3 regions of the Amphritea japonica ATCC BAA-1530 genome follow, and region 3 is predicted to be linked to each of the others. Evidence: predicted binding sites of a transcription regulator. Region 3 holds the regulator's gene; each other region holds the start of a gene.
The links. Region 3 encodes FNR, which switches genes on or off when oxygen is low (the NO sensors DNR and NnrR bind a similar motif). Its sites were predicted from a motif close to TTGATNTANATCAA; they were not measured.
Positions count from the first base shown of each region.

Region 1 (10,624 bases), 780 kb from region 3:
CAGTATGTTTTTATCGACTAAACCTAACTGTTCTAGTAATTGTCTGGCAGCCTCATCTAAGGAGCCATAACGTTCAATAGCTTTGAGTTTACGCACCTTAGAGAAACGGCATGGCAAGATGACATTTTCTATGACTGAAAAATAAGGCAACAGATTAAACTGTTGGAAAATCAGGCCTATATGATCTGATCTGAACCGATCACGCCAGGCAGCACCATATTGATTAATCTCCTTCCCCAACAGAGAGACTCTCCCCTCCTGGGGAACCTGAATACCACCAATCAAGTTGAGTAGTGAACTTTTACCGCTACCAGAGGGGCCTTTCAAAAAAACCCGTTCCCCCTGATTCACTGTAAATGACTGTATATCAAGAACAGGCCTGTCACTTTGCCAGCTAAACCTGACGTTATCTAATTCAATCATGAATGATGGCACTACTTCCTAGTAATATAGGACTAAAAATTAACCCAGTGATTATCAACATCGAGTTTCTGGTAGCTCTGACCAGCCGGACTGATGGCTTGTACTTCAAGTTGTTTCATAAGCGGGTATTGCTGAAACAGTTCCAAAGAGAATCCTGATAACGCTTCTGGCTTCTGACACTTGAATTGATAAGAGAGTTCAAAATCAGTGTGCCCTTCATGCTCAGCATCGTGATGCCCTTCCTCATCATGATCATCATGGTGGCTTTCTTCATCGTGATGCCCTTCCTCGTCATGATCATCGTGATGATGCTCACCTTCTTCCTCATAAGCCTGAGCAAGTAGCGCAGAGTCCACATCAGCTCCACTTAACTGACAATCGGCTTCGTCAGCCAAACGGATAAAACCTTCAGGTGCGTTCAATTGAGCTACCGCAGCTGCCAGCGCTTGCTTCTGCTGACCGGTCTCTGGCTGATGTTCAAAACCAAGAATATTGGCAGCTGGGGTCTTAATCTCAATCTCTAAAACCTGCCCTGCCAAAACAACATTCATGCTTGCTTTGCCATGCTCATGGCTTTCCAACTGACGCTCAATTCCTTCTGCCCCAGCTACAGACGCAGCTAAAGCACACACAACCCCAACCAAAAGTTTCATCGATATTCCTCGCAGCAGCAACCAAAAAACCAAATGTTACAATATAACATATCAATAATACAACCGATTCTACTTTTGGTCAGCAGGCAGTAAAGAAATTGCTCAAAACAACTAACGCTTTATATAGACAAGAACAATAGAAAGAGATCAATACAGTATTCTAACAACAAAAAACCGCCCGAGGGCGGTTACATAAATAGATTAGCAGAAAGATACAAATAGCTCCCCACGGCAATAAAAAGGAAAACTATTCACACCTTATCTATCAATCCCTATCAAAAAACTCAGCAAAGTGTCGAAGCTCATGAGCTAATTTATCAGCCTTATTCGCCGCTTTTTCCATCTCGTCAAATACCGCAGCACTAATCGCAGACTCAATTAACAATGAAAGCTCATCGAGATGACTTTCACCGACCTGCTCAACCATTTCTGCTGGTAGCTTAGCTTTAAAGGTATTAACCACGTTCAACGCATGTATATTTTGTTTAACTGTCATCGTTTTTCCTCAGAAAAATATCAGGAATTAACTATTAATTTTTGACTGATACCCTGATCACCGGCGGCACCCAAAATCAATGGGTCCGGTGTCAGCTCCAGATCCGGGTTTTTATTCGGATATGGCACCTGATTTAACAAGAATCGCATAGCATTAAGACGTGCCCGCTTCTTATCATTGGATTTAATCACTGTCCAGGGCGCATCAGCCGTATCCGTATAGAAGAACATTGACTCTTTAGCTTCAGTGTAAGCATCCCACTTATCCAGAGAAGCCAGATCGATCGGTGACAGTTTCCACTGCTTCAATGGATCTACACGACGCGCCTGAAAACGACGGAACTGTTCATCACGACTCACAGAGAACCAGAATTTAAACAGACGAATTCCGCTGCGAGCTAACATCCGCTCAAGATCTGGCGTCTGACGCATAAACTCAAGGTATTCCGAAGGGGAGCAAAAACCCATGACCTTTTCAACACCGGCACGGTTATACCAGGAGCGGTCAAACAACACGATCTCACCTGCCGTCGGCAGATGATTAATATAACGCTGAAAATACCACTGGCCTTTTTCCTGCTCAGACGGTTTTTCGAGGGCAACAACTCTGGCGCCCCGTGGGTTAAGATGCTCCATCATCCGCTTGATCGTGCCACCTTTACCGGCAGCATCACGACCTTCGCAGAGAATTACAATTTTCTCGCCAGATTCCCTAACCCAGTTTTGCATCTTAAGGAGTTCAATCTGAAGCAGCTTTTTAGTGGTTTCATACTCTTTACGAGAAATTTTATCGTCATAAGGGTAATCGCTGTTTTCAAAACTTTGATCCATACCCTGATCGAGCAATGCTGAAGGTGTTTTCGTTGTATTTTCTGACACTTCAGATGGTGTTTGTGAATCGACTTGCTTCAGGGTCATAGGCCACTCCTGTTGGTAACATCATTTAAGATTAAGTAATTTCTTAAGTAGAATTATGCGCCTGAGAGCGCCAAAAAACCTGATTTATATCAAGAAAACATAAATAAAGCCGTAACTTATTTGCACAATTATCAAGTCGAACTAAACTCGAGAACATTTTCTGAAAAAAACGTAAATTATTACCTTTTACGCTTTTCCCGCTAAGCGCTCTGCAACCAGGCGGGCTTCAGGGTAATTTGTTTTTCCACTACCCAGCAACGGGATACTATCAACCCGAAATACTTCTGCTGGCAACATCAACGGAGCGACTCCCTGAGCCGTCAGATAACGACGAAAGCTCTCAGGATCGATGTCTGCATCAACGAGTAAGACAACCTTTTCACCCTTTTTTGCATCCGGCAGATTAATGGCTACCAATGCTGCCTCTTCGCTTTGGAGGTGTTTCTGTATCTCCTGTTCCACAGCGCCCAGACTTACCATCTCACCACCAAGCTTGGCAAAACGGGAATACCGGTCAACGATAGTCAAAAAGCCATCTTCATCCAGATGCCCCTTATCGCCACTCTTATACCATCGCAGGCCATCAATCCTGACAATCACCTCAGCAGTTTTCTCAGCATTATTCAGGTAGCCCTGCATGATCTGTGTCCCACCAATCAGAATCAGCCCATCCTCACCTGTAGGCAGCTCTTCCAGGCTATCAGGATCCACAATCCGAAACGTTGAGCCTGGAAGTGACAAGCCCACCGTTCCTTTTCGGGTTCCTTCCTGCAGAAACCAACCATCTACCGATAGATAATCAGGTAAATTAACACTGGCTACAGGTGTCGTTTCAGTTGAGCCATACCCCTCAACAACGGGAACTCTGAAACGGCTCTCGAACGCACTTTGAATGACAGGATCTAATCGCTCAGCTCCGGCTACCGCTATGCGCAGCGATTCAAACATCAGTGGATGAAGCTTCTTGTTTCGGGCATAAAGGCGAAGAAACGTAGAGGTTGCACAGATCATCGTAGCCCGGTATTTAGCGACACCCTTACCGATATTCAGTGCATCGGTAGGATCCGGATGACATACCACGGGTATACCTTCAATCAACGGCATAAAGCAGGTGACTGTCAGGCCAAACGCATGAAACAGCGGCAAGGTCGCCATCACACAGTCGTCATCACGCACATTAAGCACATCCGCAATCTGTCTCAGGTTAGCCTGAATATTACGATGACTCAGCATGACTCCTTTTGGAGCCCCCTCACTCCCTGAAGAGAACAGTATTGCCGCTGTATCTTCAAGCTTACTGCCGCTTCCTAACCACCACTGGAGAACAAAGCCAGGTAGCAGACTGACCAGGAGCATTACCGAAAGCCCTTCAGCTTTACTAACAGCGGCTTTCACATCTTCCATGTAGATTACTTGCCGACCTTCAAATAACGGCTCAGGATCTATCCCTCGAGCTTTCAGCTTAGAGACGAATTTATGTGCAGTAAGAATTGTCTCAACCTCCGCCTGCTCCAACGCAGCCAGCTGTGATGACTCGCTGGCAGTAAAATTCAGATTAACCAGCGTCCGGCCGGCAACCAATCCCGCTAAGTTTGCAATTGCACCGGCGGTCGAGGTTGGCAACAATAAGCCCAACCGCTGACCAGGTGTTTGTTTCAATCGACGACTAAAGAGCACAACAGCGGTTAACAGACGTCGATAACTCAATGGCTCCCCTTGTACATCGGCAATCGCCATATCCGACATCGCACTTTTTGCTGTATGAATAAAACTCTGCGGCAGAGTCTGGAGCGAGGAGGTATAGCGCTCCCAGGTATGAATCGAGAGTTCAGCAACCTTCTTTTTTACGTCATTGGCGCAGCTGTTTATTGGCATCTGTTGACCGTAAGCGACAATCACATCCCGTTTAAGCCCCCCACTGCGAATAGTTTTCATCTTATCAGTCGAACGTGAGAAGCGACTTCCCCACAATCCTCGTAAATAGAAAGGCACGATGACCCCATCCGCCTCTTCACAGGCTCTCTCAAAACCTTTTTTAAACTCACCGATCTGCCCGGTATGACTAATCGCGCCCTCCGGAAACAGGCAAACCACATGACCCGCACTGATTAACTCACCTACTTGCTGTAATGCCTGACGGCTTTTGCCAGAAGATATAGGTATTACCCGGTACATCGACATAAACCATTTAAGATACCAGCGTTCATAGATTGAACGTTCCATTACAAAGTGAATATGACGCGGGCACGCCATCTGAATCATCGCCCAGTCGAGCCAGCTGATATGGTTTCCCAGTAATAAAACACCTTGCCCGCTGCGTGGCAGGTTCTCGAAACCCAATACCTGCAAGTTATATTTACGCTTCATCAGCGCAGCCACCAACACCCGTACCAGCGCCTGTGGCAATGTGCGTATCGCGAATACTGCACCAATCACACCCAGACCAGCCAACATCCAGAGCAGCCAGAGTCCGTCTATACCAATCCACGCAGCCACCACAGTTACTACCAGAAAACTGAGCATCGCAACATTCTGGATAAAGTTACTGCCCGCCAGTACTTTACCGGTTTGATTACTTCCTGCATTAAATTGAATCATGGCTTGTAAAGGCACATTCAACAGAGCACCACTCAAACCAATCAGAAAAAACACACCGCCCTGATAAAAAACCGATGAGACCTGGGGTAACAGTATTAAACCCACCGCCACACCCACCGCGCCTAAAGGGATCAACCCTATATTGATATAGTGAGATGACCAACGGCCGGCCAGAACCGAGCCGACCATGATTCCAACACCCGCTAATGCCATCGTTCCCTGAATAACAAAAGTGTTATGAACACCGTGATGGGCTTCTGCCACCGCAGGAAAGACAGCAAGCATCACCTGACTGACTGACCAAAACAAAGACACGCCAACAATCGATAACCAGATCGTGCGATTTTGATAGATAGATGACAAATTCCAGACCAGCGTTCTTCCGCTTCGATAGGCTTTCCAGTCGTAAACAGCAGCCCTATCCGTTTCACGAGTTTTGGGTAACCGATACGCCAAAACTAACTCTATTAAAGAACCCGCAATCAATAACCATCCCAGCGGTGCAATCTTCTGTAAACTTTGCTCAGGACTCAGTTGAAATACACCTTCTACACGCATTTCAAACAACAAAGAAAACACAGCTATTCCCGAAAGAATGGCTACCATCGTCACTGCCTGCACCCAGCCATTACCTTCGGTAATGTTGCTTTCCCCCACTAGTTCGCGGATAAAGCCATATTTAGCCGGTGAATAAAATGCGCTTTGCAGAGCCAGCACAAATGTCAGCGCAAAAGCTGCGATAAACCAACCCTGAAAATAACAGAGTGTTATCAACCCAGTGGCCGCCACCGCAGCCCAGGCCGAAAGCTTCATCACCTGGTTTTTCGGATATTTATCTGCCAGAAAGCCAGCGGGAGTGAATAGCATAATAAAAGGCAGCAAAATCAAGCCATTCACTACCGCAGTCAGAAGAATCTGCAGATCTCCGTCATACGCTTTAAATAGAGTGTTTTGAATAATGATCTTATGGCCAAGATCCACAAAGGCATTAATAAAGGCGATGGAAATAAAGGCCAGAAAACCACTGATACGAAGAAGTGCTGACATCCTTACTCTCCCTGAAAGGTCAAAATAGCGACTGAGTTTAGCGGCTGCATAACGATCATCCCTGGAAAAATGATACTGAGCATAATACTGCCTCCTATTGAAATAATGAAAGCAGTATTAACTTCTCCCAGCTAGTTCTAAACTCAAATAGCTGGAGCATCGTATATCGATACTTAAGAGCACAAAAACCAGTACCTATCTGATTTCCACTCAGCTTTTAACACATTCGTGCAAACTATTTACGTGTCAGATAGACACCACATTCCAGGTGATGGGTATAAGGAAACTGATCAAAGATCGCAAAACGCTGTAGCGTATGGGTCTGTGTCAGTGATTTAAGGTTCTCCTGAAGCGTTTCAGGATTACAGGAGACATAAACAATGTTGTCATATTCTGCAACCTGCTTGACGGTTTCATCATCCAAACCACTACGTGGGGGGTCCACCAGTACGGTGCTGAAATTATAGCTACTAAGATCAACTTCACTCTGTTTCAGGCGGCGAAACTCTCTGACACCTTGTAGCGCTTGAGAGAACTCTTCGCTGGACATCCGCAGAATTTTTACATTATTCACCTGATTGGCTTCAATATTATACTGAGCCGCATTGACTGACACTTTTGCTATTTCGGTGGCGATCACACGATCAAAGTTTTGCGCCAGCGCCATCGTGAAATTTCCGTTTCCACAATACAGCTCTACCAGATCACCACCGGCATCTTGTGTAACATTTTGAGCCCATTCAAGCATCTGCACACAAACACCGCCATTGGGTTGTGTAAAACTATTTTCTACCTGTTTATAGACCAGTTCACGGCCGGCAACCTGCATCTTTTCAATGGCAAAGTCCTGATCTAATACAATCTTTGTTTTACGACTGCGACCAATAAAATGAATCCCAAAATGCTCCTTCAGCTTTTTCGCTTCTTCGGTCCAGGCTTCATCAAGAGGCTTATGATAGAGCAGGCTAATAATCAGCTCACCGCTGAGCGTACTCAGGAAGTCGACCTGAAACAGGCGGCGGCGCAGCAATTCATTGGGGCGCAGATAATCCAGCAACTTAAACATCACCTGCTGAATCGGTTCAGAAACCATAGGACAGGTTTCCAGACGACTATGCTGGTGTTTATCACCTGGCTTAAACATCACGTAGTAAAGATCATCACCCTCATGCCAAACACGAAATTCAGCGCGCAAGCGATAGGCAGTCTTTTCCGATTCAAACAACTCCATCGGAGGAAGTGTAAACTCAGCAAACTGCTGTTCGATAGTAGCTTTTTTTTCACTCAGCTGAACATCATATTGGGATGGATCAACAACAGGCAGCGCCATTTAAACCTCGGATCATATGAAAGGAAACAGGGCGCGCATTCTAGCAGCCAACACCTCCGACTCCAATAGCACAACTGTGCTTAGAAGCCTTTAGCCACGCCAGAGTATAGCTGTAAGGCATAATCTTCAGACATCTGCTGCCAGCGACCTAGTTTGTTCTGTAATCCCAAACGATTAATATACGCATGACTTATTGAACTACAGATACGGCACTCGTTTACATTTACCACATCGGGCAATATAGAATCAGCCAAATGAACTGCGGTCAACGGGGTAAACTTCTCACCTGCGGTGGCATTAGGGTTGGAGTGATATAGCACCGCTTCAACCACTTCAGGCGGCAAATTCCAAAGACCAAGCATATAAGCGCCTACTTCCATATGAGTAACGCCTAACCTGAGCTTTTCAATTGCATATAAAGGGTGTTCCAGCTGGGCTGATTCCTGCATAACCTGGGTATAATGTTCTGCTTCACGGCTGGCGATTACCAGCATACCAATGTCTTGTAATAAAGCGGCCAGGAATGCTTTATCCGCGATCTCTGAACTTACGCGCTGATCGCGACATATCGCCCGGGCAAAGCGCCCGACTACGAGGCAGCGGTCAAAGAGGTGCTCAAAGGAAAACCCCACCCACTTTTCATCCTGAGGAAAGTGATCAAACAAGCGAGATACCAGAAAAAGATCCCGAATCTGTCTGATCCCCAGAATAACAACCGCATCTTTTATTTTGTAGACACGGCTACTCAGCGCAAAAAACGCAGAGTTAACCAGCTGCAAAATTTTTGCACTCATTGCCGGGTCTTTCTCAATAATCGAGGCTATTTCAGTAGCTCCGGTGATATCAGATGCCAGCGCTTCATTAAGTTCTGTATACACATGAGGAAGCGAAGGCAAACGTTGTATTGCGCCAACATAATCCCTGACAGCAGGCTTGTTCATTGAGTGCAGCAGTTTTAAGCTCTGACCAACCTCTTGAAAAAGCTCTTTGATTCCCGAGGAAAACTGCAAAGATCGATGGCAGAACTCCGATGCCTTAGCAATTTGATAAGACTGTAACCCATCATTCAGCATAATCCGGATCACTCCGGGGTATTTAGAAACAACTTCACGCAGACAACGGAACCGCATAGCAAAGTAATCAGGGCTCAGGTGTACAACAATAACGTTGAACTCATGCTCCTCCATCATCGACATGACTTGCTCAGGCCGCTTTGCTTGTTTAATCATTAACTTAGGCTTTATTTCGGCCGGTATATTCTCTAAATCAGCCAGAGGCTCACCGAGCCAAAGAACGGAAATCCGGTCTTCTTTAAGAATATATTCAAACATTCACATCTCCAATCACGCCTAAAGTCGTTCCATCAAGCCCAAAATATATACTTCTTATCCGCTACTCAGCTGATACCTGACCGGGTAGCGTTCATGCTAAAAATCATGCTGCAATCTGTGTTCAGCTACTTTATTTAAGTATATAAGCTAAATTCAATTGCTTTCCAATGACCTCTACTCAGTATAGGTAGGTTATTAAACAGTGCTTCTTTTCTTTGCTATTGATAAAAAAGATCCTCTGGGCGTAATGTATTTCCATGCATTTAAGAGTAAAATTGCGCGCTTATATCTGCAACCTAGACCTGCTACGAATCATGACTGATAAACAACGCAAGATTCTTGTTACCAGCGCTCTGCCTTATGCCAACGGCCCTATCCATCTGGGCCATCTGGTTGAATATATCCAGACGGATATATGGGTACGTTTCCAGAACCAGCGCGGCAATCACTGTACCTATGTCTGTGCCGACGATGCACATGGCACCCCGATCATGCTTAAAGCAGATCAGATGGGTACTTCTCCGCAAGCTCTGATTGAACAGGTAAGTCAGGAGCATCAGCGTGACTTCTCAGGTTTTATGGTAGGTTTTGATAACTACTACTCAACCCATTCTGAAGAAAACAAACACTTTGCATCACTGATCTATACTCGCCTGCGCGACGGCGGTCACATCGCTAAGAAAACCATCACTCAGGCATACGATCCGGAAAAAGAGATGTTTCTCCCCGATCGGTTCGTTAAAGGTGACTGCCCTAAGTGTGGAGCTCAGGACCAGTACGGCGATTCCTGCGAAGCTTGTGGCGCAACCTATAGTCCGGTTGAGCTGAAAAACGCATACTCTGCAGTATCCGGTGCTAAACCGATTGAAAAAGAATCTGAACACTATTTCTTTAAGCTAGGTGATTTTGAATCATTCCTGCGGCAGTGGGTCGATAAGCATGTTCAGGAGCAGATGGTTCATAAGCTGAATGAATGGTTTGAATCAGGCCTGCAAAACTGGGATATCTCCCGTGATGCACCCTATTGGGGCTTTGAAATCCCCGACGCACCGGGTAAATACTTCTACGTGTGGCTGGATGCACCGATCGGCTATATCGCCAGTTTCAAAAACTGGTGCGATAAAAACAGTGTCGATTTCGACGAGTATTGGAACGAATCTTCCGATACCGAGCTGTATCACTTTATCGGTAAAGACATTGCTTATTTTCATACACTGTTCTGGCCCGCAATGCTGGAAGGTGCCGGTTTCCGTAAACCAAACGGTGTTTTCTGCCATGGATTTCTCACCGTCAATGGCCAGAAGATGTCCAAGTCCCGTGGTACATTTATCATGGCGGAGACCTATCTGAAGCATCTGCGTCCGGAATACCTACGCTACTATTTCGCCGCAAAACTCGGTTCTGGTATCGATGATATCGATCTGAGCATGGATGATTTCCGCATGCGCGTTAATGCTGACCTCGTAAACAAGGTGGTGAACATCGCCTCCCGTTGCGCAGGTTTCATTAAGAAGAAATTTGATGGAAAACTAAGTGGGCAACTGGTTGAACAGGCACTATATAACGAAGCCGTAGCACTCGCTGAACCTATCGCTGCCGCCTATGAAGCGCGTGAATACGGAAAAGCGATGCGTGAAATCATGCATCTTGCCGATAAGGCAAATCAGTATATCGATACAGCAGAGCCCTGGGTTCTGGCTAAGCAGGAAGGCAAGGAACAGGAAGTACAAGACTGTTGTACCATGGGCATTAACCTATTCCGGGTTATTATCTCCTACCTGGCACCGGTTCTACCGCAGGTCGCTGAAGAGACCGCAACATTCCTGAAT
Region 1 covers NZ_AP014545.1:1,304,057-1,314,680, reverse strand. The annotation lists gene AMJAP_RS06040 (ABC transporter ATP-binding protein) at 1-423, opposite strand, end outside; gene AMJAP_RS06035 (ZrgA family zinc uptake protein) at 456-1,076, opposite strand; gene AMJAP_RS06030 (hypothetical protein) at 1,342-1,572, opposite strand; gene ppk2 (polyphosphate kinase 2) at 1,593-2,489, opposite strand; gene AMJAP_RS06020 (acyl-[ACP]--phospholipid O-acyltransferase) at 2,676-6,134, opposite strand; gene trmA (tRNA (uridine(54)-C5)-methyltransferase TrmA) at 6,370-7,464, opposite strand; gene AMJAP_RS06010 (HDOD domain-containing protein) at 7,545-8,795, opposite strand; gene metG (methionine--tRNA ligase) at 9,110-10,624, shown strand, end outside.
Region 1: a site for FNR is predicted at 2,569-2,582, ahead of ppk2 (polyphosphate kinase 2). Genes of this name have one in related genera too.

Region 2 (10,624 bases), 650 kb from region 3:
TTCTCTTTCATCTGTCAGTCATTTCCTTATATCGGTGCATCAAATATAAACACTCTACGAAAGCTAATCGTGCTTTTTACTGCTTTTTGCCAACGCCTTTGCCCAGACTGAATTACTCTCGTTTTCAGTTTTAGCAGGGGTGCTCTCTTTTACCGATGTAGCCTGGCTCTTGTCGGCGGCGGGCTTATCGACAATAAATTCTCTTTCTGATGCTGCACTTTTATGCTGTGAACGTTTACGTACAGGGGCACCGGACTGATCCGCAACACTCGCGGTTTTTCTCAATGGCTTATCGCTGTCCTTCTGAGGCACTTTGTCCCGCAACTTATACTGTAAACCCGACAGAAAATTACGCAGTACCTGATCCTTACACTCACGATAATTCTGGTGACCCTGCTTGCGAAAAAGAGCACTCAATTCATGCTTACTCAGGCCAACACCTGCGAGCTTGAGCATTTCCAGAATATCTTCCGCATTCAGGTTAAGCGCGATCTTTAGTTTACGGAATATGATGTTGTTATTCACCTGGCGCTCAGGCACTGGCTGGGGACCATCCTGACGGCCACGTTTTTCAACAATAAGGCCATTCAGGAAAGTTGCCATTTCCAGGTCAGTCAAACGCACATACTCTGCATCTTCCTCTTTTTTCATCCAACTAGTCAGTTGAACACGAGTCACCGCCATATCGGCATGACGAAAAACACCAATCATTTTGGTATCACTGTAATCGAATGTATAGCGTAGGCGGCGCAGAATATCGTTATTAGTCACAAAAAAGGTCCAGACAAATGAGAATCAGGCAGGCACTTTAGCATAAATTGAACTGATACAGGCCTGATTGTGCCATCAGAAAGAAAAGTGGAGACTGGCAATTCAATGGAACAGCCGCAACTAAGCCTTCCATTCGGGCAAGATACTTCCTGTATCACGTTCTTTCTCAAAAAATTCTCGCTTTTTTGGTCAGCACTACTGACTTAAAAACGTACGGATTTATTCTCCTGGTTGCTCTATATATCTAAACCAACAATCATGTTTCTGGCCACGATAATAGTGGCTAAAGTCATCGCAACGATGATAGTGCTAATAATCCCTGTTCGATTTGACTTTAGCCAACCCAAAACGCCTATAGACAATATGAACAACAAAAAGGCTGACGTTGCAGCGGAAGTACCAAAATTTCTGATTCGTCCAATACGACTAAGTGCTTCCTCAGTAAAATGTTCAATGCCGACGACACGTAAGCTGATCGAAACATCGATATACAACGCGATTAAAAACAGCAAAGTCGTTACGATAAATAAAAGGTAATTAACCGTAGCAACTAAGCGCTGATCTTTACCCCGAATAATTTGTACCGCAATAGACAAAGAAAAACCGGCCATCAGACTACTGATATAGGCAACCTGACCAGATCTGAGTTCAAGTACTTCATTAATCATATGGGGGTACCTTTAAACACTTTGATTTCAGGGTATCAACTTTTAACTTAAGCCACCTGTATCCGATGACAAATTGTTTGAAAGAACTATCGGCCGTGGCAGACTACCTGAGCACAACCTTTTATGCAGAATCTGGTGAAACTGATCTGATTCTGTTTTTTATTTAAGCTTGTTATAAGCAAACAGCAGGATGAAAGCTCCCGCAGTCGCAGTAGCAATACTACCCAGACTCAAACCGTCCAATCCACCCAGGCCAATCAGACTACCCAGGAAACCACCAACAAAAGCACCTGCGATACCCAACAGAGTTGTGATAATAAAACCGCCACCGTCTTTGCCAGGCATCAACCATTTAGCCAGCATCCCCGCGATCAGACCTAAAACAATCCACGATATAATCCCCATATCCCACCCCATTTTCATATAAATATTAAGTAGTTAGTTTAGCTCAAACTGTAAAGAAATCTCACCTAATTTTTCATACGCTAAGGTGAAAACCTTATCTGTCGGTATTTCAATAACCCCCGCATAAGAGCTTGTAATCACCCACTGGCCCGCTTCAATCCCCCTCCCTCGCTCTCTAAGAAAATTCACCAACCAGAACAGTGGTACCTGCGGATAGATGTTTGGGTGTTTGCCTGAAATGCCAACAGATTCTGATATCGAGCCAATCTTCAGTGAAAATTCGATCTCGGATGCCTTAAACGCCTGTTCAAGACTAATCTCAGGGCCAAGGTAGAGCCCCTGATTAAAAAGGCAATCCGACAGGTGCTCAAAATAGCTAATCGAGTCTGGGTCAAGATAGCGACTCTGAATAAGCTCTAATGACAACCGGGCACCCGACAATGCCGCGACAATTTCCTGATCCGTATAGGGTTGTGGGCGCCTGGGAAGAGTCTGTCCAAATTGAAATGCGATCTCAGGCTCTATTTTGCAAACACCCTCATCGGTATTCATTGAACAGCACGAACCTTGATAGACACTTTCAGTAAAGATGGGGGCCAGAACCGGAACTTCCTTTAAGCCATCAATCTCTATCGGCAACGCACACTTCCAACCGCCGACACTATCTTCTGCCAGTTCAATCACAGCTTGCTGGATGGCCAGTGCGTCATCCACCGTGCTGGGCCTGAATGGCGGTTCTAGCGGGCCTGTTAATCGGTTATTCAACCGACGATCCACTAAGACTTTTGCTGCCGCTTGAATGTCAGCCTGTCGCATTACTTTTCCTCTAACACTCACAAGATGAACGTTGATTGAAACAAAACATTAAGTTAATACCACTTTAACAGCCTATTCATGTATCGGTTATCTCCAGCATATGAAAATTAAGCACGGGGCAACAGAAGGGAGATAACAGCAGCAATAGCTAAAAACAGCGCGGAGACCCAAAGACAGGCGGTTAGTCCGGAAACTTGAAACAGATATCCCGACAACACAGTGCCGATAAGCCGTCCCATCGCATTGGCCATATAGTAAAAGCCAACATCCATTGATGCGCCATCTTCACGGGCATAACTGACAATCAGATAGCTGTGCAGCGAGGAGTTGATAGCAAAAACTCCACCGAAGATCAGTAAGCCAACGAACAGGGCTGTCTGAGGATAAAGATTATTTGTCAGTGACAGCGCGATCATCACGGGCAACAACACCAGTGCTGAAGCCCATAGACAGACTTCACGTCCGCCGGGGAGTCGCCCAGAACGCTTACCGGTGAAGTATGGCGCCACTGATTGGATAATGCCGTAACCGATCACCCAAAGCGCCAGAAAGCCACCGACAGACCAATGATCCCAGCCGAGCGTACTGGCCAGATAGACCGGTAACGCCACCACAAACCAGACATCACGCGCCCCAAACAGAAACATCCGCGCGGCTGAAAGGTAATTAACAGCCCTACTTTGGGAAAAAATCTGACTAAACTTAGGCTTACTTCTCGCCTTACCCAGCTCCGCTTTTAACGCTACTAGGCTAAGAATCCATACGCATCCCAAAGCGATACACATGGCCAAAACAGCCCCCTGGAAGCTCAGGACTGATAGTATTGCACCACCGAGAAAGAAACCCGCTCCTTTCAACGTATTCTTAGAGCCGGTTAGTATCGCTACCCATTTATACAACGCCCCTTCTGCATTCGCCGGAACCAACTGCTTAACCGAACTTTTAGCGCTCATTTTATTCAAGTCTTTGGCGATACCTGACAGCGCCTGAGCTAGCATCACCCAGGGTACTGTAAGCATCGCGGTGGGTACTAACAACATCGACAATGCCACGACTTGCATTCCCAATCCGATATTCATCGTTCGGTTAAGGCCGATACGCGCACCCAGCCAGCCGCCAAATAGGTTAGTGATTACACCGAAAAACTCATAGAACAGAAACAACAGAGCGATATCTAGCGGGCTATAACCCAGTTGATGGAAATGCAGCACCACCAACATCCGCAGAGCCCCATCAGTTAAGGTAAAGGCCCAGTAATTCCCAGTCACGATCAGGTACTGCCGCAACGCTGGCGACAGCTGTCGAACGGCCGACATCAAAGCTTATACCTGTTCCTGCGCTGCAACCATCCGTACCAGTTCTACAGTACGGTTCGCATAGCCCCACTCATTATCGTACCAGAGGTACATTTTAAGCTGGGTATCATTTACCACCATAGTGGACAGCGCATCGACAATACAGGAACGCGGATCAGTCTTGTAATCGACAGACACCAGTGGGCGCTCTTCATAACCCAGAATATCTTTCAACTCACCTTCTGCAGCCTCTTTAAGCAAGCTGTTTACCTCTGCTTCCGTTGTCGGACGCTGCAGTTCAAAAACGCAATCCGTAATCGAAGCATTGGCAAGAGGAACCCGTACCGCATGACCATTCAGCTTGCCCTTCAGCTCAGGAAAGATATGCGTGATAGCCGTTGCAGACCCCGTCGTGGTTGGAATTAAATTACTGCCGCATGCCCGAGCCCTGCGCAGATCTTTATGGGGGGCGTCGAGAATAGTCTGAGTATTTGTAATATCGTGAATGGTAGTCATAGAACCATGCTTAATACCCAGCTTCTCATGAATCACTTTGACGGCAGGCGCCAGACAATTGGTAGTACAAGATGCAGCGGTGACTATCGGATAGAGATCCTTATCATACAGATGGTGATTAACCCCCATCACAATATTGAGCACGCCCTCTTCTTTCACCGGCGCTGTCACTACTACCCGTTTAACCCCCTGATCGAGATAGGGCTGTAATTTCGCTTTGCTCTTCATCACCCCGGAGGCTTCAATGACAATATCGCAGTCAGACCAGTCTGTATCTTCTATCGCCCTGTTCTGAGTACAGTGCAGGTGTTTGCCTTCGATAAGCATTTCACTGCTACCAGTATCTGCCGTGGCTTCATGCTTCCAGATGCCATGAACAGAGTCAAAGGTCAGCAGATGGGCCAGGGTAACAGCATCCCCTGCGGGGTCATTAATCTGTACAAATTCAAGCTCAGGCCAGTCCCATGCTGCCCGTAATGCCAAACGCCCCATCCGGCCAAACCCGTTAATACCTACTTTTATTGTCACTCGACTCGCCTCTTTTTAACTGTTTAGCCCTAAGGGTAGCTCAACGCCTGATTCAACTTGCTTAACTTATACTTCTCAGTTTTTAAGCCAGCTTGTAACATCACTTTGACTCGGAATGCTTCCGCTATGTACCAACTGTTCATCAACTACTACAGCCGGAGTACGCATCACGCCATATTCCATTATCACCTGAACATCGGTCTCTTTCAGCACTGCCACCTCAACCCCTAATTCAGACGATAGCTTCTCAATCAGCTCTGCAGTTTTACGACATTTTGTACAGCCACTACCTAACACTTTAATCGTTTTCATATCGAACTCCTTCGGTCATAACACCGGAAAAAGGAAATTAAAGATCCAGCCAATCAGGGTAAACGCACACAAAAGCATGGCAAATAAAATCGCCAGCAAACGCCACTGCATCACCTGCTTCAGCAAAATAAATTCAGGAAAGCTAGCCGCTACTGTACTCATACAGAATGCCAGTGTTGTGCCTATTGGCAAGCCATTAGTGATCAGACTTTCCATCACTGGAATAACACCGGTCGCGTTTGAGTACAGCGGGATACCTACACCTACAGCGGCAGGTACTGTCCACCATTGTCCATCTCCCAGATTAGCTTCTATCCAGCCATCCGGGACAAAGCCATGCAGCGCGGCACCCAGCCCTACACCAACAATCACCCATTTCCATACCCGACCAAAAATCTCCAGCGTTTCATCGCGGGCAAACCGATGCCGTGCGGTCATTGACATTGTCTCAACCGAAACACACCCAGCAGAACTGGTTTGTCGTCCCTGCTCTAAGGCTTTTAGAGCAAAGGATTGCAACCAGCGTTCCGCCCGAATTGCATCCAAGAAAACACCCCCAAGAATACCCACCATCATACCCACGAAAATATAGACAAGAGTAAACTTCCAGCCAAGCAAACTCAGTAACAACAGTACGGCAACCTCGTTAATTAACGGCGAGGTCAACAGAAACGCCATGGTAATGCCCACTGGAATACCTGCTGAGGTGAAACCCAGGAACACCGGAATACTCGAACATGAGCAAAAAGGGGTGACTGCTCCAAAACCCGCCCCCATCAGATAACCTGCCCCACGGTTTTTTCCCGCTAAAAAATCTCGTACTCGATCTACATTAAGTGAAGCTCGGATAAGCGCGATCAGGTAGATCATGACGATGAGGAGAACAAAGATCTTCGTGGTATCTTCAACGAAGAAATGCAGGGCCTGTCCCGACTTTGTCGAGGATGAAAGCCCAGCCAGGTCATATGCAAGCCAATCAGCTAGTCTGGTAAATACCTCAAACATCTGTTGCTCCTTCCCTTAGCAGAGGTTATTAAAACGGTCGGGGCGAACGTTCATCTGCTGCAATAACAGACTAGCTTTTTCCAGATAGCCCCTGTTCATCTCAGAGGTTTCCCGCAATACATTCTGGCACCATGCAGGCAGATCAGGGTTAAGACGATAAAAAACCCATTGGCCCTGACGACGGTCAGTCAGTAACCCTGACTTTTTCAATTGAGCCAGGTGGCGAGAGATTTTGGGCTGACTTAACTCCAGCGCGTTCATCAGTTCACATACACAGAGCTCTTGCTTCTGATCGATTAAAAGAACAGATTTAAGCCGGGTTTCATCAGCTATGCTCTTAAAAAAGACTATCGGATCCATGACAAACACACCCAATTCAATATATATGGTTAATCATATATGCGAAACTTTGAATATAGAAGCAATTTATTCAGGCATCGAGAATTTGAGCTTCTCCTCTTGACGCTTATCATCATAAATTGAATTAGTTAATGGTATTCTTTGTGCTTCAATTTATGGCGGCTCCTTTCCATGCATTCTCTGAACAACTCACTAAAAGAACAGTCTTCTGAGCAAGTTACTCAGTCACAACAAAAGCCTAACCAGCCACACCAGTTAAATGCGATACCACATGATGAAACACTGGTGTATCAAATTGAACAAAACCTCTATATCAATCTCACTGATCGCTGCACTCTTGCCTGCCAGTTCTGCCCTAAGCATAACGGCTGCACCGAAGTAAAAGGATATGACCTAGCGATAGAGGTTCGTCCACCAGCCCAGCAGATCATTGATTTAATTGGCAACCCGAAAGATTACGAAAGTATCGTTTTCTGCGGGTATGGCGAACCGACTCTGCGACTCAAGCCGATGCTTGAAATTGCACACTGGGTGAAATCACAAGGTGGAAAAACGCGACTAAATACCGATGGTTTAGGCAGTCTGGTAAATAAACGAAACATCCTGCCGGAGCTAAGTGAGTGTATCGACGCACTGTCTATCTCACTCAACGCCCAGAATGAAGCGGTTTATATCCGACACTGTCAGCCTGTTCTGAAAGGTTCTTATGAAGCGATGTTGGAATTTGTTGCCCTGGCGCCTGAATATATCAGCGATGTCAGTGCCAGTGCTATAAATGGATTGGAGGGTGTCGATATTGACGCCTGCAAAGAACTCGCAGAAGCACGAGGCGTCAAATTCAAACAGCGGGAATTAGATATCGTAGGTTAAGTGCTTTGATATTAACACTTAACCTGTTTTACTATTTTTTATTTATCTATTTTCACTACACCACTGATTAAACTCCGATTGCGGCATAGGTCTACCCAGGTGGAACCCCTGTGCCAGATCGCACCCCTCTTCTTTCAATAGTTCCAGCGTCGCCTGATCTTCAACCCCTTCAGCTGTCACTTCTAACCCGAGGTTATGTGCCAGATTGATGGTAGCGTTGACAATGACGGCATCACTTTCATCACGTAAAATATCAGAGACAAAAGAACGATCAATCTTCAGCTCTTTTAGCGGTAAGCTTTTGAGATATGAAAGTGATGAGTAGCCCGTACCGTAGTCATCGATAGAAAACTGAAAGCCCATATCATGTATACGTCTGATTATTCCCATCGCTGCATCAGGGTCCGTCATGATTGAGCTTTCCGTAATTTCCAGTGTAATCCAGGCCGGATTAATACCGGTTGCACCTTTAATACCAGAGATCAGATCGGGCAGTTCCGGGTTGTTCAGATCCTTGGCTGAAAGGTTGATAGACAGAATAATGTCCAGACCTGTCCTATGCCACTCGGCACACTGGGAGAAACCTTCCTGAATGACCCACAGCGTTAACCCCTGAATCAATCGCGTACGCTCCATCAGCGGGATAAACTGATCAGGGCCGAGCAAACCATGCTTAGGATGGTTCCATCTCACCAAAGCTTCTGCACCACTGATTGACCCATCAGACACTTTAACTTTGGGCTGATAATACAGTTCCAGTTCCTGGTTCTCGAGCGCATGACTCAAATCACTCATGAGTGTTAGTTGCTTCGGGCTGTGGGCATCAAAAGATGAGTCATACACCGCACTGCCTTTATTCGAATTCTGCGCCATATACAGTGCAATACCTGCACGCTGGACCAGCGTATCAACATCAGTACCATGCAGCGGGAAATGAACAATACCAATGTTAGCCTGGGCTGACACCTTCACCTTCTCAACAAAGAAAGCATCATGTAGCACTCGATGAACGCTCTCTGCCAGTTCAAGTACTGACCTTTCCGACAGCTCTTCACTAACGAGCAAACTAAAAGTATTACTTTCTAAACGGGCAATAGAATAAGGACTGGGAAACGCGCTTTCTAAACGAACAGCGATCTGTTTAATTAAACTATCGCTACTGTTACGCCCCAGCGTATCGCTAATCTCTTTATAATTGGAGACTTCAATTAAAAGCACGGAAAAGATTGTCTGACCGCGGGGTGATACTATGTGCTGTTCTACCCGATCGTAAAACAACTCTTTATTCGGCATATCGGTTAACAGATCGTGGGTAATACTGTGGCGAGCTTGCTTCTCAAAGCTATCCGCTTTATCGCGCAGTTCCTGAGTCTGATCCATCACCATGGCGCTGGCTTCATACGCTAACACCGTACTGGAATACTGTCCCCAGAACGCAAAGATAAAGGGCACTATATCCAGTATCCAAAGGGCAAAGTTAGTTCGCTGGGCCTCAAGTAAACTAGCGATACTTATCTGACCGGACTCTAAATACGCGACAGCCGCCGTCGCTACTGTCAGTGCAATAATAGCTACAGATATACCCTGCCAGGCAGTTTTTGAAACCCGTGAACGAAACACTTTGACATTGTTATGCAAAAAATCACTGGTTGAACTATTTACCACTCTCACAACTTAATTCCTTGTCGTAAACCTTACTCTATAACAGTAAGCCTTACCCACGGATTAGCAATATCAATTATTGACTAGAATCACCAAACTGAGAGAGTCATTGTACTTTTGTGATCAGGGCTGGTTGCGAAAAAAAAAGCATCCCTAAATTATCTAAAAAAAAGCCCCTCTAAGAGGGGCATGAAACATCGAGGTCGGTAGTACGACTACTCGACGCTGGGATAAGATCCCAGAGACAAAGAGTGGTGAGGCCTTATACAACCAAAATCACTGCTCTTAAGCAGCTATTCTGACGCTGCAATCAGGCTGGCATTTCCCCCCGCAGCGGTAGTATCAACACAGAGATGACGCTCTAAAGTAAAACGCTCTATCGCATTGCGTTCAGTAATGAGTGGGATTAACACTCCGTCACGAGAAGCCAACGCAACCCGATAGCGATGTAAAGTAGCCTGATCGGCACAACTTACTACAGCAGCAAAACCCGTGACACTCGCCAGGGCTTTCGGATCCAGCAGCCCACTGATCGCTTTTACCGGCAAACCAGCCTCTGTAGCAGCCTGAAACTTACCCTCAGTGTTTGGTGCAATAACCATAACTGCATTCCCCTGAGAAAGCGCCAATACGGCCTGGCGTATTGCACTTTTCAGATCAGGCCCCAGGCACAACACTACTCCACGTGCATGAGAGGAAAGTAGATTCAACTCTCCTGTGGGACCGGGCATTGGCTCGGCTTCTTGTTGCAAATCTGCAAACGTAATATCCAATTGAGGAAACAGAGCCTGCAACTGTTCGGACTTATCAGTTTTTGCCACCCAGCCACTATTATCAAGACGATCCAGCGCTTCTTGCAACTGAGCGGAACCCACTGTTGCGCTCAAATCCGATTCGACCTCTGCTGTCGCTTCTGTCTTCATAAACCGCTTTACGTATTGAGGCCCACCTGCTTTAGGCCCCGTACCTGAAAGACCTTCACCACCAAAAGGCTGAGAACCTACAATGGCGCCAATCTGATTACGGTTGACATAGATGTTACCCACTTTGATACGATTGCAGATCTGAGCGACCCGGTTATCAACCCGGGTATGCAGGCCAAATGTTAAGCCATAACCTGTGTTATTGATTGCATCGACAACATCATCGATCTCATCCGCCTCAAAAGTCACTACATGCAGAACCGGACCAAAAATTTCCTCATCCAATTCAGCAATACTGTCCAGCTTAATGACCGTAGGAGAAACAAACAGCCCCTCATCTGGCTTAGCTAAGGACTTCATCACCCGCCCTTGAGCACTAAACTTCCTGCAATGCGCTTCAATCTTATCTTTAGCTAACTGATCGATTACCGGCCCTACATCTGTACTCAACGCCCAGGGGTTACCGACACGCAACTCATCCATTGCACCAAAG
Region 2 covers NZ_AP014545.1:1,428,562-1,439,185, reverse strand. The annotation lists gene AMJAP_RS06550 (3'-5' exonuclease) at 1-11, opposite strand, end outside; gene AMJAP_RS17825 (YehS family protein) at 64-771, opposite strand; gene AMJAP_RS06540 (hypothetical protein) at 1,008-1,439, opposite strand; gene AMJAP_RS06535 (GlsB/YeaQ/YmgE family stress response membrane protein) at 1,599-1,844, opposite strand; gene AMJAP_RS06530 (hypothetical protein) at 1,878-2,660, opposite strand; gene arsJ (organoarsenical effux MFS transporter ArsJ) at 2,768-3,976, opposite strand; gene AMJAP_RS06520 (ArsJ-associated glyceraldehyde-3-phosphate dehydrogenase) at 3,983-4,999, opposite strand; gene AMJAP_RS06515 (thioredoxin family protein) at 5,075-5,311, opposite strand; gene AMJAP_RS06510 (permease) at 5,327-6,316, opposite strand; gene AMJAP_RS06505 (metalloregulator ArsR/SmtB family transcription factor) at 6,332-6,676, opposite strand; gene AMJAP_RS06500 (TatD family nuclease-associated radical SAM protein) at 6,848-7,546, shown strand; gene AMJAP_RS06495 (putative bifunctional diguanylate cyclase/phosphodiesterase) at 7,589-9,217, opposite strand; gene putA (bifunctional proline dehydrogenase/L-glutamate gamma-semialdehyde dehydrogenase PutA) at 9,502-10,624, opposite strand, start outside.
Region 2: a site for FNR is predicted at 6,776-6,789, ahead of AMJAP_RS06500 (TatD family nuclease-associated radical SAM protein). Genes of this name have one in related genera too.

Region 3 (10,624 bases):
AAACCGGTCATCTGACTATGGATGTACCCGTGTCACTCGCTGTCGGCGGCGCCTATCTGGCTAGCGTATGGGCGACTGTAACCGCATCAGGCGAGGTTTATTTTGACTCGGTTACCATGTTTACATTCTTTCTGCTTATCGGACGCTTTCTGGAGATGAAAGCCAGACACCGTACAGGCCGTGCAGGAAACTCTCTGCTTAACCTGCTACCTGCCAGCGCTATCCTGTTGCGAGATAACGAAGAGCTAATGATCCCGGCAAATGAACTGAACGTTGGCGATCGAATCCTCGTTAAGCCGGGTCATACCGTACCGGCTGACGGCATCATTCTCAAAGGCCAGAGTAGCATTGATGAGTCTGCTCTTACCGGTGAATACCTACCGGTCAGCAAGGCCTGCGGAGATACGATTGTTGGTGGCACCTTTAATGTTGAAAACCCGCTACAAGTCGAAATTACTCAGGTCGGTGCAGCCACACAACTTTCCGCTATTGTCAGGCTTCTGGAACGCGCACACGAAGATAAACCCAAAGCAGCCCAGATCGCGGATAAACTCGCGGGTTATTTTGTTGCCGCTGTATTAATAACAGCATTAATTGTTGGGATCAGCTGGTGGTTTATAGCGCCCGAACACGCTTTCTGGATCACCCTGTCAGTGCTCGTAGTCACCTGCCCCTGCGCGCTATCTTTAGCAACACCGACAGCATTAACCGTTACTACTGGCACCCTACGTCAAAACGGTCTCTTAATAACCCGGGGCCATGTATTGGAAAGCCTCGCTAAAGCGACTCACATCGTTTTTGATAAAACAGGCACACTGACAGAAGGTAACCTTTCGCTCCAGAGCGTTATCCCACTTGGTGATGCCAACTATGAACAGACGCTAGCGATCGCCTGTGCGCTGGAAGCGCATTCCGAACACCCAATTGCCAAACCATTCCATGTACAGGCAAAACTGATGGAACCTGTACAGGCCGCCGAAATAACCAATCATGTTGGGTTAGGTCTTGAGGGGCAAGTGGACGGACGACGCTATCTTATTGGTAAACCCGCCTTTGCCAGCCAATACTGCTCTCAAATACTCAGCTATGACGATGCCCCGGATGCCCACGGGCAGTGGCTATTGCTAGCTTCTGACGCAGAACCTGTTGCCTGGATAGGATTGAGTGACGCACCAAGAAAACAAGCAAAAAGCGCCCTTAATCTACTCACCCGCATGGGTTTGCAAGTTGAGATGCTCACTGGAGACAGTTCCGCCGCTGTCAGCCATATTGCTAAAGAACTGGGTATTAAAAACACTCTTTCAGGCGTTTCGCCAGAACAAAAACTAGAACATATCCAATCCCTTCAGGCACAAGGCGCCAGTGTTATTATGGTAGGCGATGGAATCAATGATATCCCTGTACTGGCTGGAGCACAGACCTCCATTGCGATGGGCTCAGCCACCGACTTAGCTAAGACCAATGCTGATGCGGTCCTTATTTCAGGAGAGCTCCAACGACTTCCCCAGGCCTTGCAACTGGCTAGAAAAAACCAACACATTATCCGCCAGAACCTTGGCTGGGCAATTTTATATAATATGATTGCGCTACCGCTTGCTGCTACCGGTATGATAGCCCCTTATATGGCGGCTATTGGTATGTCTGCCAGCTCTTTAGTCGTCGTAGGTAACGCCCTTAGACTGTCTAAACTTCCCCCTAGCAATCAAGTAGAATTACCCGAACCATCAAGAAAGATAACTACACCATGAATATTTTATACCTGCTTATCCCTATCGCTATTGTATTTTCAGGCTTAGCTATCTGGGGATTTTTCTGGTCAGTGAATAGCGGTCAGTATGATGATCTTGAATCACCTGCCCATAGTATTCTTTATGATGACGATGAGCACCTCATTCCCGACGATGCTAAATCCCCTGCAAAGCCTATAGAAAAAACGAATGACTGAGCCTCTTTCCGTTGTTACTGCCCTTTTCCTTGGTCTGCTGGGAAGCGCCCATTGTCTGGGCATGTGTGGCGGAATATCCAGTGCTGTTGCAATGGGCATTGACCGGCAGAACCAACGGCCAGCGCTACTACTGCTGGGCTTCAATTCAGGCCGCATCCTGAGCTACGCACTGGCGGGAGCCATAGTGGGAAGCATTGGATGGCTGATTCGTTCTCCTGAGGTATCATTATTTCTGCGATGTATGGCTGGCGCAATCCTCATTATGATGGGCCTGTATGTTGCTCAGATATGGAAAGGTCTCAGCTACCTGGAACGGCAAGGTAGTCATTTGTGGAAACATATTCAGCCATTAAGCCGTAAACTGCTCCCGGTACGAACACCTCTTCAGTCACTAGCACTCGGATTACTTTGGGGATGGCTACCCTGCGGTTTGGTATACAGCACCCTCATCTGGAGTGCCACCGCTGGTGACTGGACAGAGTCTGCGTTAATGATGGCTAGTTTCGGCCTGGGCACCCTTCCGGCCATGTTTGCAACGGGCCTGCTCGCCAGTCAGGTACAAGCCTTGTTAAAAAACCGCAAAGCCCAAACCGTTGCGGGCGTTATGATCATAGCTTTTGGGCTATATACCATCCCCTGGCAGGGACTCGGACTTACACTAGCTTGATAAACATCAATACCGGCACGATTTAAAGCTCTATAATCGACCCTTTGCTGTAGAAGTGAGAAATGTTGTGAACCAGAACAATCTGATTAAATGGGATCTCGATCTGATCCGCCGCTATGACCTATCAGGCCCGCGCTACACCTCGTATCCAACGGCAATACAGTTTGATCCTGAACTTTCTGCTAGCGAACTGGTTAACACAGGCCAACAAACTGCTGACCTTAATACCCCATTGTCACTCTATGTACATATCCCTTTTTGTGCTCACGTTTGTTATTACTGCGCCTGTAATAAGGTAATCACACGCAACCGAAAGAAAGCACAACCCTACCTTGATACCTTGTATAAAGAGATGGCTCAGCTTTCAGAATGGTATTCCGAAGATCGCGTTGTTGAGCAGCTCCATTTTGGCGGAGGTACTCCGACCTTTATCAGTAATGATCAGATGATCCAGCTGATGCAGAAGTTGCGTGATAATTTCAAGCTTCTGGATGATGACTCCGGAGACTATTCAATTGAAATTGATCCCCGTGAAGTCGATCACGAAATGTTAAAAGTCCTGCGTGAAATCGGTTTCAATCGAGTAAGTTTTGGTGTTCAGGATGTCGAGCTTAAAGTGCAGGAAGCGGTGAACCGGGTGCAGCCCGTAGAAGAGATCGCCGATGTATTATATGAGTCTCGTCGCCTGGGGTTCCGCTCAATTAACATCGACCTTATTTATGGTCTCCCACACCAGACCCTGGATAGCTTCACGAAAACCCTTGATACCATTATCGAGCTCGACCCTGATCGCTTATCGGTATTTAACTATGCTCATATGCCAGACCGATTCAGGTCACAAAGTCATATCAAAGCTGAAGATCTGCCTAGCCCTGAGACTAAGCTGGCCATTCTAGAAACAACGATTAGCAAACTAATTGATGCAGGTTATGTATATATCGGCATGGACCACTTTGCTAAACCTGATGACGAACTGGCCCTGGCTCAACAAAGCGGGAAGTTACATCGAAATTTCCAGGGGTATACGACTCACAGTGATTGCGATCTGGTAGCCATGGGTGTGTCGTCTATTAGCCAGATTGGTGATGTTTACTATCAGAATGAACATGACATCGCCCTTTATTCTGCTGCAGTAGAATCACGTAATGATGCTATTAAGCGCGGGGTCACCCTGACACGGGATGACAGAATCCGCCGAGCAGTGATTACCCAATTAATCTGTCATTTCCAGTTACATAAAAAAGATATTGAAGATCAGTTTGAAATATCCTTTGCTGACTACTTTACTGAAGAACTGCAGGAACTGGAAAAATTCACTGGGGATGGCCTGGTTGTACTCACTGATGACAACATTGAAGTGACCCCGGCAGGACGGCTGCTGATCCGCAGAATATGCATGTCATTTGACGCGTATATTCCAAAGCAGTCGCCGACAAAGGGGTTTTCCCGCATCATTTGATACGGGAAAAGCTTCACCCGGCTCGAATTTTAGTAGATAATCTTGTGTTAGCTACGTCTATAACAACGAATACAGGACATCATTTATGGGTAACCATAAGGCATCTGAAGGGAAACTACATAGCTTGCAACAGGTCCACTGCGGTACTTGCAGCTTGAGCTCACTGTGCTTACCCGTGTCCCTCAATATGACAGAGATGGACCGGCTTGACGATATTATCGATAAAAGCCGCCCACTCAAAAAAGGTGAACACCTGTTCCACCAAGGCGAACCTTTTTCATCTGTATATGCTATCCGTGCGGGCACGATCAAAACCTATACTCTGACTAACGAGGGCGAAGAGCAGATCACCGGGTTCTACTTCCCAGGTGAACTGGTTGGAATGAGTGGTTTTGATAATGAAGAATACCCGGTATCGGCAAAAATTCTGGAAACCACCACCGTCTGCGAAATCCCCTTTGAGCGACTCGATGACCTTTCTGGACAACTTCCAGAACTGCGCCGCCAGATCCTTCGTACGATGAGCAAAGAGATTCGCGATGATCAGCAGATGATGCTGTTATTAAGTAAGAAAAACGCGGAACAGCGGGTCGCGACATTTCTGGTTAAGCTATCTAACCGTTTCAAAGCACGGGGCTATTCAGCCATTAGTTTTCGGCTTTCAATGTCCCGTAACGAAATCGGTAACTATTTGGGGCTTGCGGTCGAAACTGTTAGCCGGATCTTTACCCGGTTCCAGAAAATGGAATTGGTTCGGGTCGATGGTAAAGAGATTGAGCTAACCAATATTGATGAGATTTTCAAACTCTCGGGTGAATCACAGGAAGAAGAAACCTGTGAAGAGAAATCCTGCCCTAGCACTTAACTTCCCATCTGAAGCAAAGTAATACCCGCACTTAGCGGGTATTATTTTGTCTCCAAAGTCATTCTGTTTTAAGGTAATTCTGATGAGCTTCGATGAATGTTACATAAAGTCAGTCATGCGCACGATTCCGGATTGGCCGGAACCCGGCGTCATGTTCAGAGACATCACCCCTCTGTTTAAAGATCCAAAAGCGCTACGCATGATCTCTGATGAATTTATCCAGCGTTATATCGATACTGATATTACTCATATAGCCAGCATTGACGCCCGAGGCTTTCTCATCAGCTCTATCATGGCATATCAACTCAATATCCCATTGGTCCTGGTACGTAAGAAAGGGAAATTACCCGGTAAAACAATTCAGCGAGAATATGCATTGGAATACGGTACCGCCGCTGTAGAGATGCAGATTGACGCGGTAACTGAAGGAGATAAAGTTCTTGTGTTTGATGACCTTATCGCCACAGGGGGCACCGTCCTCGCTGCCTGCACTATTATTAAAGAGTTAGGCGCAGAGGTATACGAAACGGCAACCCTCATTGACCTGCCCGATCTTGGAGGCTCTGAAAAAATTCAGCAGTCTGGCATACCTGTCCATGCGCTGCTCGCCTACGAGGGACTCTAATCAAAGACCCTATCACCGGGGATGGCTTTACAGGTCTTCCCTGGTCTAGTATCAGCGTCCGGTACTTTTATCTTCCTGATAGCAATTGCCGTGACTGCTTCCCTGCATGATTCAACTATAAATACGCTCCTCCAATCCTCTTTCAAAAATATCTGCGACTATTATACAGTTGCATATTTCTTTAGGTTATATGAATATAACAATGATAAAAATACTATATAAGTAAGAGTAAACCGTTATGTTTAACCGGCCTGCCTATATCACCGCTCTAGTCATCTCAGTTCTGTTTTGCAGCCATTCATACGCGGAAGAGGTCAATATAAAGCATGAAAATCTTATCCTTAATGCCAATTTGCAGCGGATTGATGAACAGCCTCTTAGCGGAAGAGTTGCATTAATCACCCATGGAACACTGGCGCATAACCAGATGGAGATAATCTCCACCCTGCAAAGCTTACTCACTGATGAAGAACTTCCAAGTCTGGCGATAAACCTTAGCCTTGGTATAGATAACCGCCATGGGATGTACGACTGCACCACTCCACACAAACATAAGCATTCCGACGCTCTCAATGAAATCGACCTTTGGCTTAAATGGCTTAAAGACCATGGCGCGGATGAAATTGTTCTCGTAGGACACTCTCGCGGAGGCAATCAAACAGCCTGGTACAGTGACACTCATCCAAATAACGCAATTGCTCAGGTACTGATCGCCCCTGCAACCTGGAGTGAAGCGGCGGCACGTGAAAATTATGAACAACGTTATAACAAGCCACTTGTGTCAGCTTTCAATCAAGCTAAACAGGCAGCATCCGATGATATGATGATATCCACCGATTTTATCTACTGCGCTGATACCAAAGCCACAGCCGGAAGCTTTATCGATTATTACCGTCCCGACCCTCGGTTTAACACCCCAACTTTACTGCTGGAAACAACCCTCCCCAGTCTGGTAATTATCGGCTCTGAAGATCAGACCGTGAGTAACCTTCCTGAAGCGATGGCGGAAGTTCACAATGCTAATACTAAGACACTCCTGATTGAGGACGCTGATCACTATTTCAGAGATTTATATGCAGACGAAGTCGTAGAGGGCATTATCGAATTTCTGGACCAACTATGACTCCGCTATTAAGCCGGCTAAGCCTGATAACCGTCTTCTTTCTCAGTACTATTATTCAGGCTTCTGAAATACCAGTGATGGAAAATATGAAAAAAGATCAACAGCTAGCCGGTTCACGGTTTCTGCTGGTATTGATCAGCCAGCCAGATTGTAGCTATTGCCGACTCATAGAAGATGAAATTCTCAAGCCCATGCAGGTCAGTGGCCGGTACAAAGACCGTTTACTTTTTCGCAACCTCATTATCAATGATGGTCGCCGCTTAACAACAGTAGATGGAAAACAACTATCCGCTAATAAATTTGCCCAGCGCTACAGCAATTCACTCACGCCAACACTGCTATTTATCGATCCTCGTGATGGCTCCGAGCTCACTGATAGAATGATCGGTATTAATACGGTTGATATGTATGGTTATTACGTTGATAAAGCGATAGACCAAGCCTACAGCCAGCTTCTCAGTCTTCACTGATAATCTTTTCAACCAGTCCTGTTCTGGAGTCTCATATCTCTTTACAATAGCCTTCTTTTTTTATTCGACACAAAGGGCTTATTCCATGTGGTTCAAAAATGCCATCTTTTATCGTTTTAGTCAGCCGTTCAGCTACACCCCTGAAGCCCTCGAAGAAAAGCTCACAGAGAAAGCATTCATCCCTTGCGGTAGCCAGGAGTTAAGCCGTTTCGGCTGGGTCAGCCCGGCGGGAGATCTCTCTGATATGCTGGTACATGCAGGTAATGGTTTTATGCTGATTGCTGGCCAGAAAGAGGAAAAAATAATCCCCTCTGCTGTTATACGACAGCAACTTGATGCCCGGGTAAAAGTCATCGAAGACGAGCAGGCACGTAAAGTTTATAAAAAAGAGAAAGATCAGCTGAAAGATGAAATTGTGCTTGATCTATTACCCCGCGCTTTTAGTAAATATCAAAAAACCTGGGCGTTGATCGCCCCGGCTCAAAATCTCTTAATCGTCGATGCTAGCAGCCATAAACGCGCCGAAGATCTACTTAGCCATCTAAGAAGCCTGCTGGGCTCTCTGCCTGTTGTTCTACCCGATGTTAACCAGTCACCTTCCGCCGTTATGTCTACCTGGCTAGAGCACCCACAAGAGCGCTACACCGGACTGGAGCCTTTGGATGAATGCGAACTACGTGATAGCACTGTTGAAACGGGGGTAATTCGATGTAAAGGACAGGACCTGGGCAGTGATGAGATTCGACAGCACCTCGAAGCAGACAAACGTGTCGTTAAATTAGCTTTAGAATGGCAGGAAAGTATTAACTTCATTCTCCAGGATGATCTCTGTATTAAGCGGATCAAACTGTCAGATCAGCTGAAAGAAAAACTTGATCAGGAAAGTCCGGATGAAGCTTTTGCACAATTCGATGCTGAATTCGTTCAAATGTCACTCGAACTCACCCGGCTGATTCCGGCGCTAACTGAAGCTTTTGGTGGCGAAGCTCAACGCCCTTAAAATAAACGACTGAAAACAAAAAAGCCGTGCTCAGCACGGCTTTTTAGTATTCAAGTAATAGGCTTACTCTGCAGCTTCGCCTACCACAGTCAGACCCAGACTAGTCCAGGCCTGCATGCCACCGCGGTAATACTTCAACTTCTCTTCCGGATAACCCGCAGCTAACAACGCTCGCCCCATGGTTGGCGTTTGGCCACACCAGTAACCATTACAGAACATCACTAATGTTTTCGCCCCGTCGAAATCATAATTTTCACCATCAATCGCGACACCAAAGTCATCCAGAGCATCTTCCATATCTTCCTTTTCCTTCATCAGGGTAAAGGGATAATTGACTGAGCCAGGGATCGTCAGACGAAAATGCCAACCTTCGGTTCGGGTATCGACGATCATGATACTCTCGTCTTCCTGAGCATCGATCATGTAAGCGGTAAACTCACGCTCTCCCAGCGTCTCAACCTCATGAGGCGCAAAAGGATTCATTGCCTGCGGCATACCACGAAAAGTAGTGTTGTACAGTTCAGAAATTTTATTCTCAGGATCCTGGTTACGCATAACTTCAACGGTTTCACCATCATGGGTCACATTGAAAGAGAATAACTCTGGCGATATTTTTGCCTTTTTCCCCTCTGCCATCGCTATAGGAGAACTGGCAATAACTGCCCCCAGCAGAACACCTGCAAACACTTTTCTCATCATTTTCGACACCATCAATTCAGTTAATTATTATAAAACCCAGGAACAAAAAAGTTATAAGCTAATCCCTGTAAGTTATAACACATTTATACAGCAATCAAATTACCGGGTCACCTTTGCGCACTAGTGATTTAGTCTGATACCGATCCGGTAATTAAATAGAGAACCTGCAGTGAATCTATGCAACGAATCTATTGAACTGAGCTGATCACTGTGTAGACTACGCCCTTCTATCAGGTCAGGTATTATGATGCCAAAAACTTACAGCGTTAAAGAGATTTTCTACACCCTTCAGGGTGAAGGCGCACAAGCGGGACGTCCGGCGGTGTTCTGTCGCTTTACGGGCTGCAATTTATGGTCAGGTCGTGAGCAGGACCGCTCTAAAGCAGTGTGTGATTTTTGCGATACAGACTTCATCGGCACGGATGGCCAGAACGGTGGTAAGTTTGACTCTGCAACACTGCTGGCTAATGAGATAAAACAATTTTGGCCGCAAAATGAAGGGCGTCCCTATGTGGTTTGCACCGGTGGAGAGCCTCTTTTACAACTTGACCAACCCCTGGTAGAAGCATTTCACCAGGCCGGCTTTGAAGTTGCTGTAGAGACCAACGGCACTATTGCAGCACCCGAGGGTATCGACTGGATCTGTGTCAGCCCGAAAGCGGATGCGGAATTAGTCCAGAAAAGTGGTGATGAACTTAAGCTGGTCTTTCCTCAATCACTGGCCGCACCTGAACTATTCAAAACGCTGGACTTCGAACACTTCTACCTGCAACCGATGGACGGCCCCATGCAGCGCATCCATACTCAGGATGCTATTCAATACTGTCTCCAATACCCGCGATGGAAGCTAAGCTTGCAAACCCATAAGTTACTTGGCATTGATTGAAACCGCTTTAAGACTATGCGCACTGTTGCGCCACAAAATCAGTGCCACAATGGGCAACTGCATCAGGATGCCATACAGAAGTACCGCTAACGACATCTCCGGTTGCTGTAACAGGGCGCCGGTCACCAGCAGCCCTGTGCCAGCATTCTGAATACCGGTTTCAATACCCAGCGTGAGAGACGTCTCCGTACTTTGTCGGAGCAAATAGCGACTAACAAATACCGACAAAGCGATAGCACTGCTAACCATCATAAGAACAACAGGGCCAAGTACCGGTATCAACTCTGGCAACACCGCTCGATTAGCCCAGCTAATCAACACAACAACAGTGAACATAAAGACTAACGACAATACTTTTACCGGACGCTCTATTCGGCGACAAACTTCTGGCCAGATATGGTTAACTATCATCCCAACGGCCACAGGCACCAGAGTCACGATCACCAGTTTCATTATGGTTATCAATAACGGCAACTCCACCATTACCCCTTCACCCAGAAAATACTTCATACTTAACCAGGTAAGCCATGGCAAAGTAAAGGGAACGATCAAACTGCTCAATGATGTTAAGGCAATAGATAAAGCCGTGTCAGCGCGACACAAGTGACTGATCATATTCGACGTTGCACCACCTGGCGCAAAAGAAACTATCAGCAGACCTACTGCAAGCAAACCGGGTAACTTAGTAGCCGTTACCAGGATAAAAGTCAGAACAGGCAGCATAATGAGTTGCAGAATGAGGCCCGCAACAATCGGCTTTGGCCGATGCCATAGCTGGGAAAAGGCAGTTACCTGCAGTGTCAGTCCCATACCCAGCATAATGATAAACAGAGCCACCGGTAATAAAAGTGAAAGCGCATTGCCACCTTCCATTCAGAACGTTCC
Region 3 covers NZ_AP014545.1:2,082,022-2,092,645, forward strand. The annotation lists gene AMJAP_RS09675 (heavy metal translocating P-type ATPase) at 1-1,748, shown strand, start outside; gene ccoS (cbb3-type cytochrome oxidase assembly protein CcoS) at 1,745-1,945, shown strand; gene AMJAP_RS09685 (sulfite exporter TauE/SafE family protein) at 1,938-2,612, shown strand; gene hemN (oxygen-independent coproporphyrinogen III oxidase) at 2,680-4,071, shown strand; gene fnr (fumarate/nitrate reduction transcriptional regulator Fnr) at 4,157-4,936, shown strand; gene AMJAP_RS09700 (adenine phosphoribosyltransferase) at 5,019-5,561, shown strand; gene AMJAP_RS09705 (alpha/beta hydrolase) at 5,800-6,684, shown strand; gene AMJAP_RS09710 (thioredoxin family protein) at 6,681-7,154, shown strand; gene rdgC (recombination-associated protein RdgC) at 7,240-8,154, shown strand; gene AMJAP_RS09720 (rhodanese-like domain-containing protein) at 8,218-8,853, opposite strand; gene queE (7-carboxy-7-deazaguanine synthase) at 9,098-9,739, shown strand; gene AMJAP_RS09730 (bile acid:sodium symporter family protein) at 9,722-10,612, opposite strand.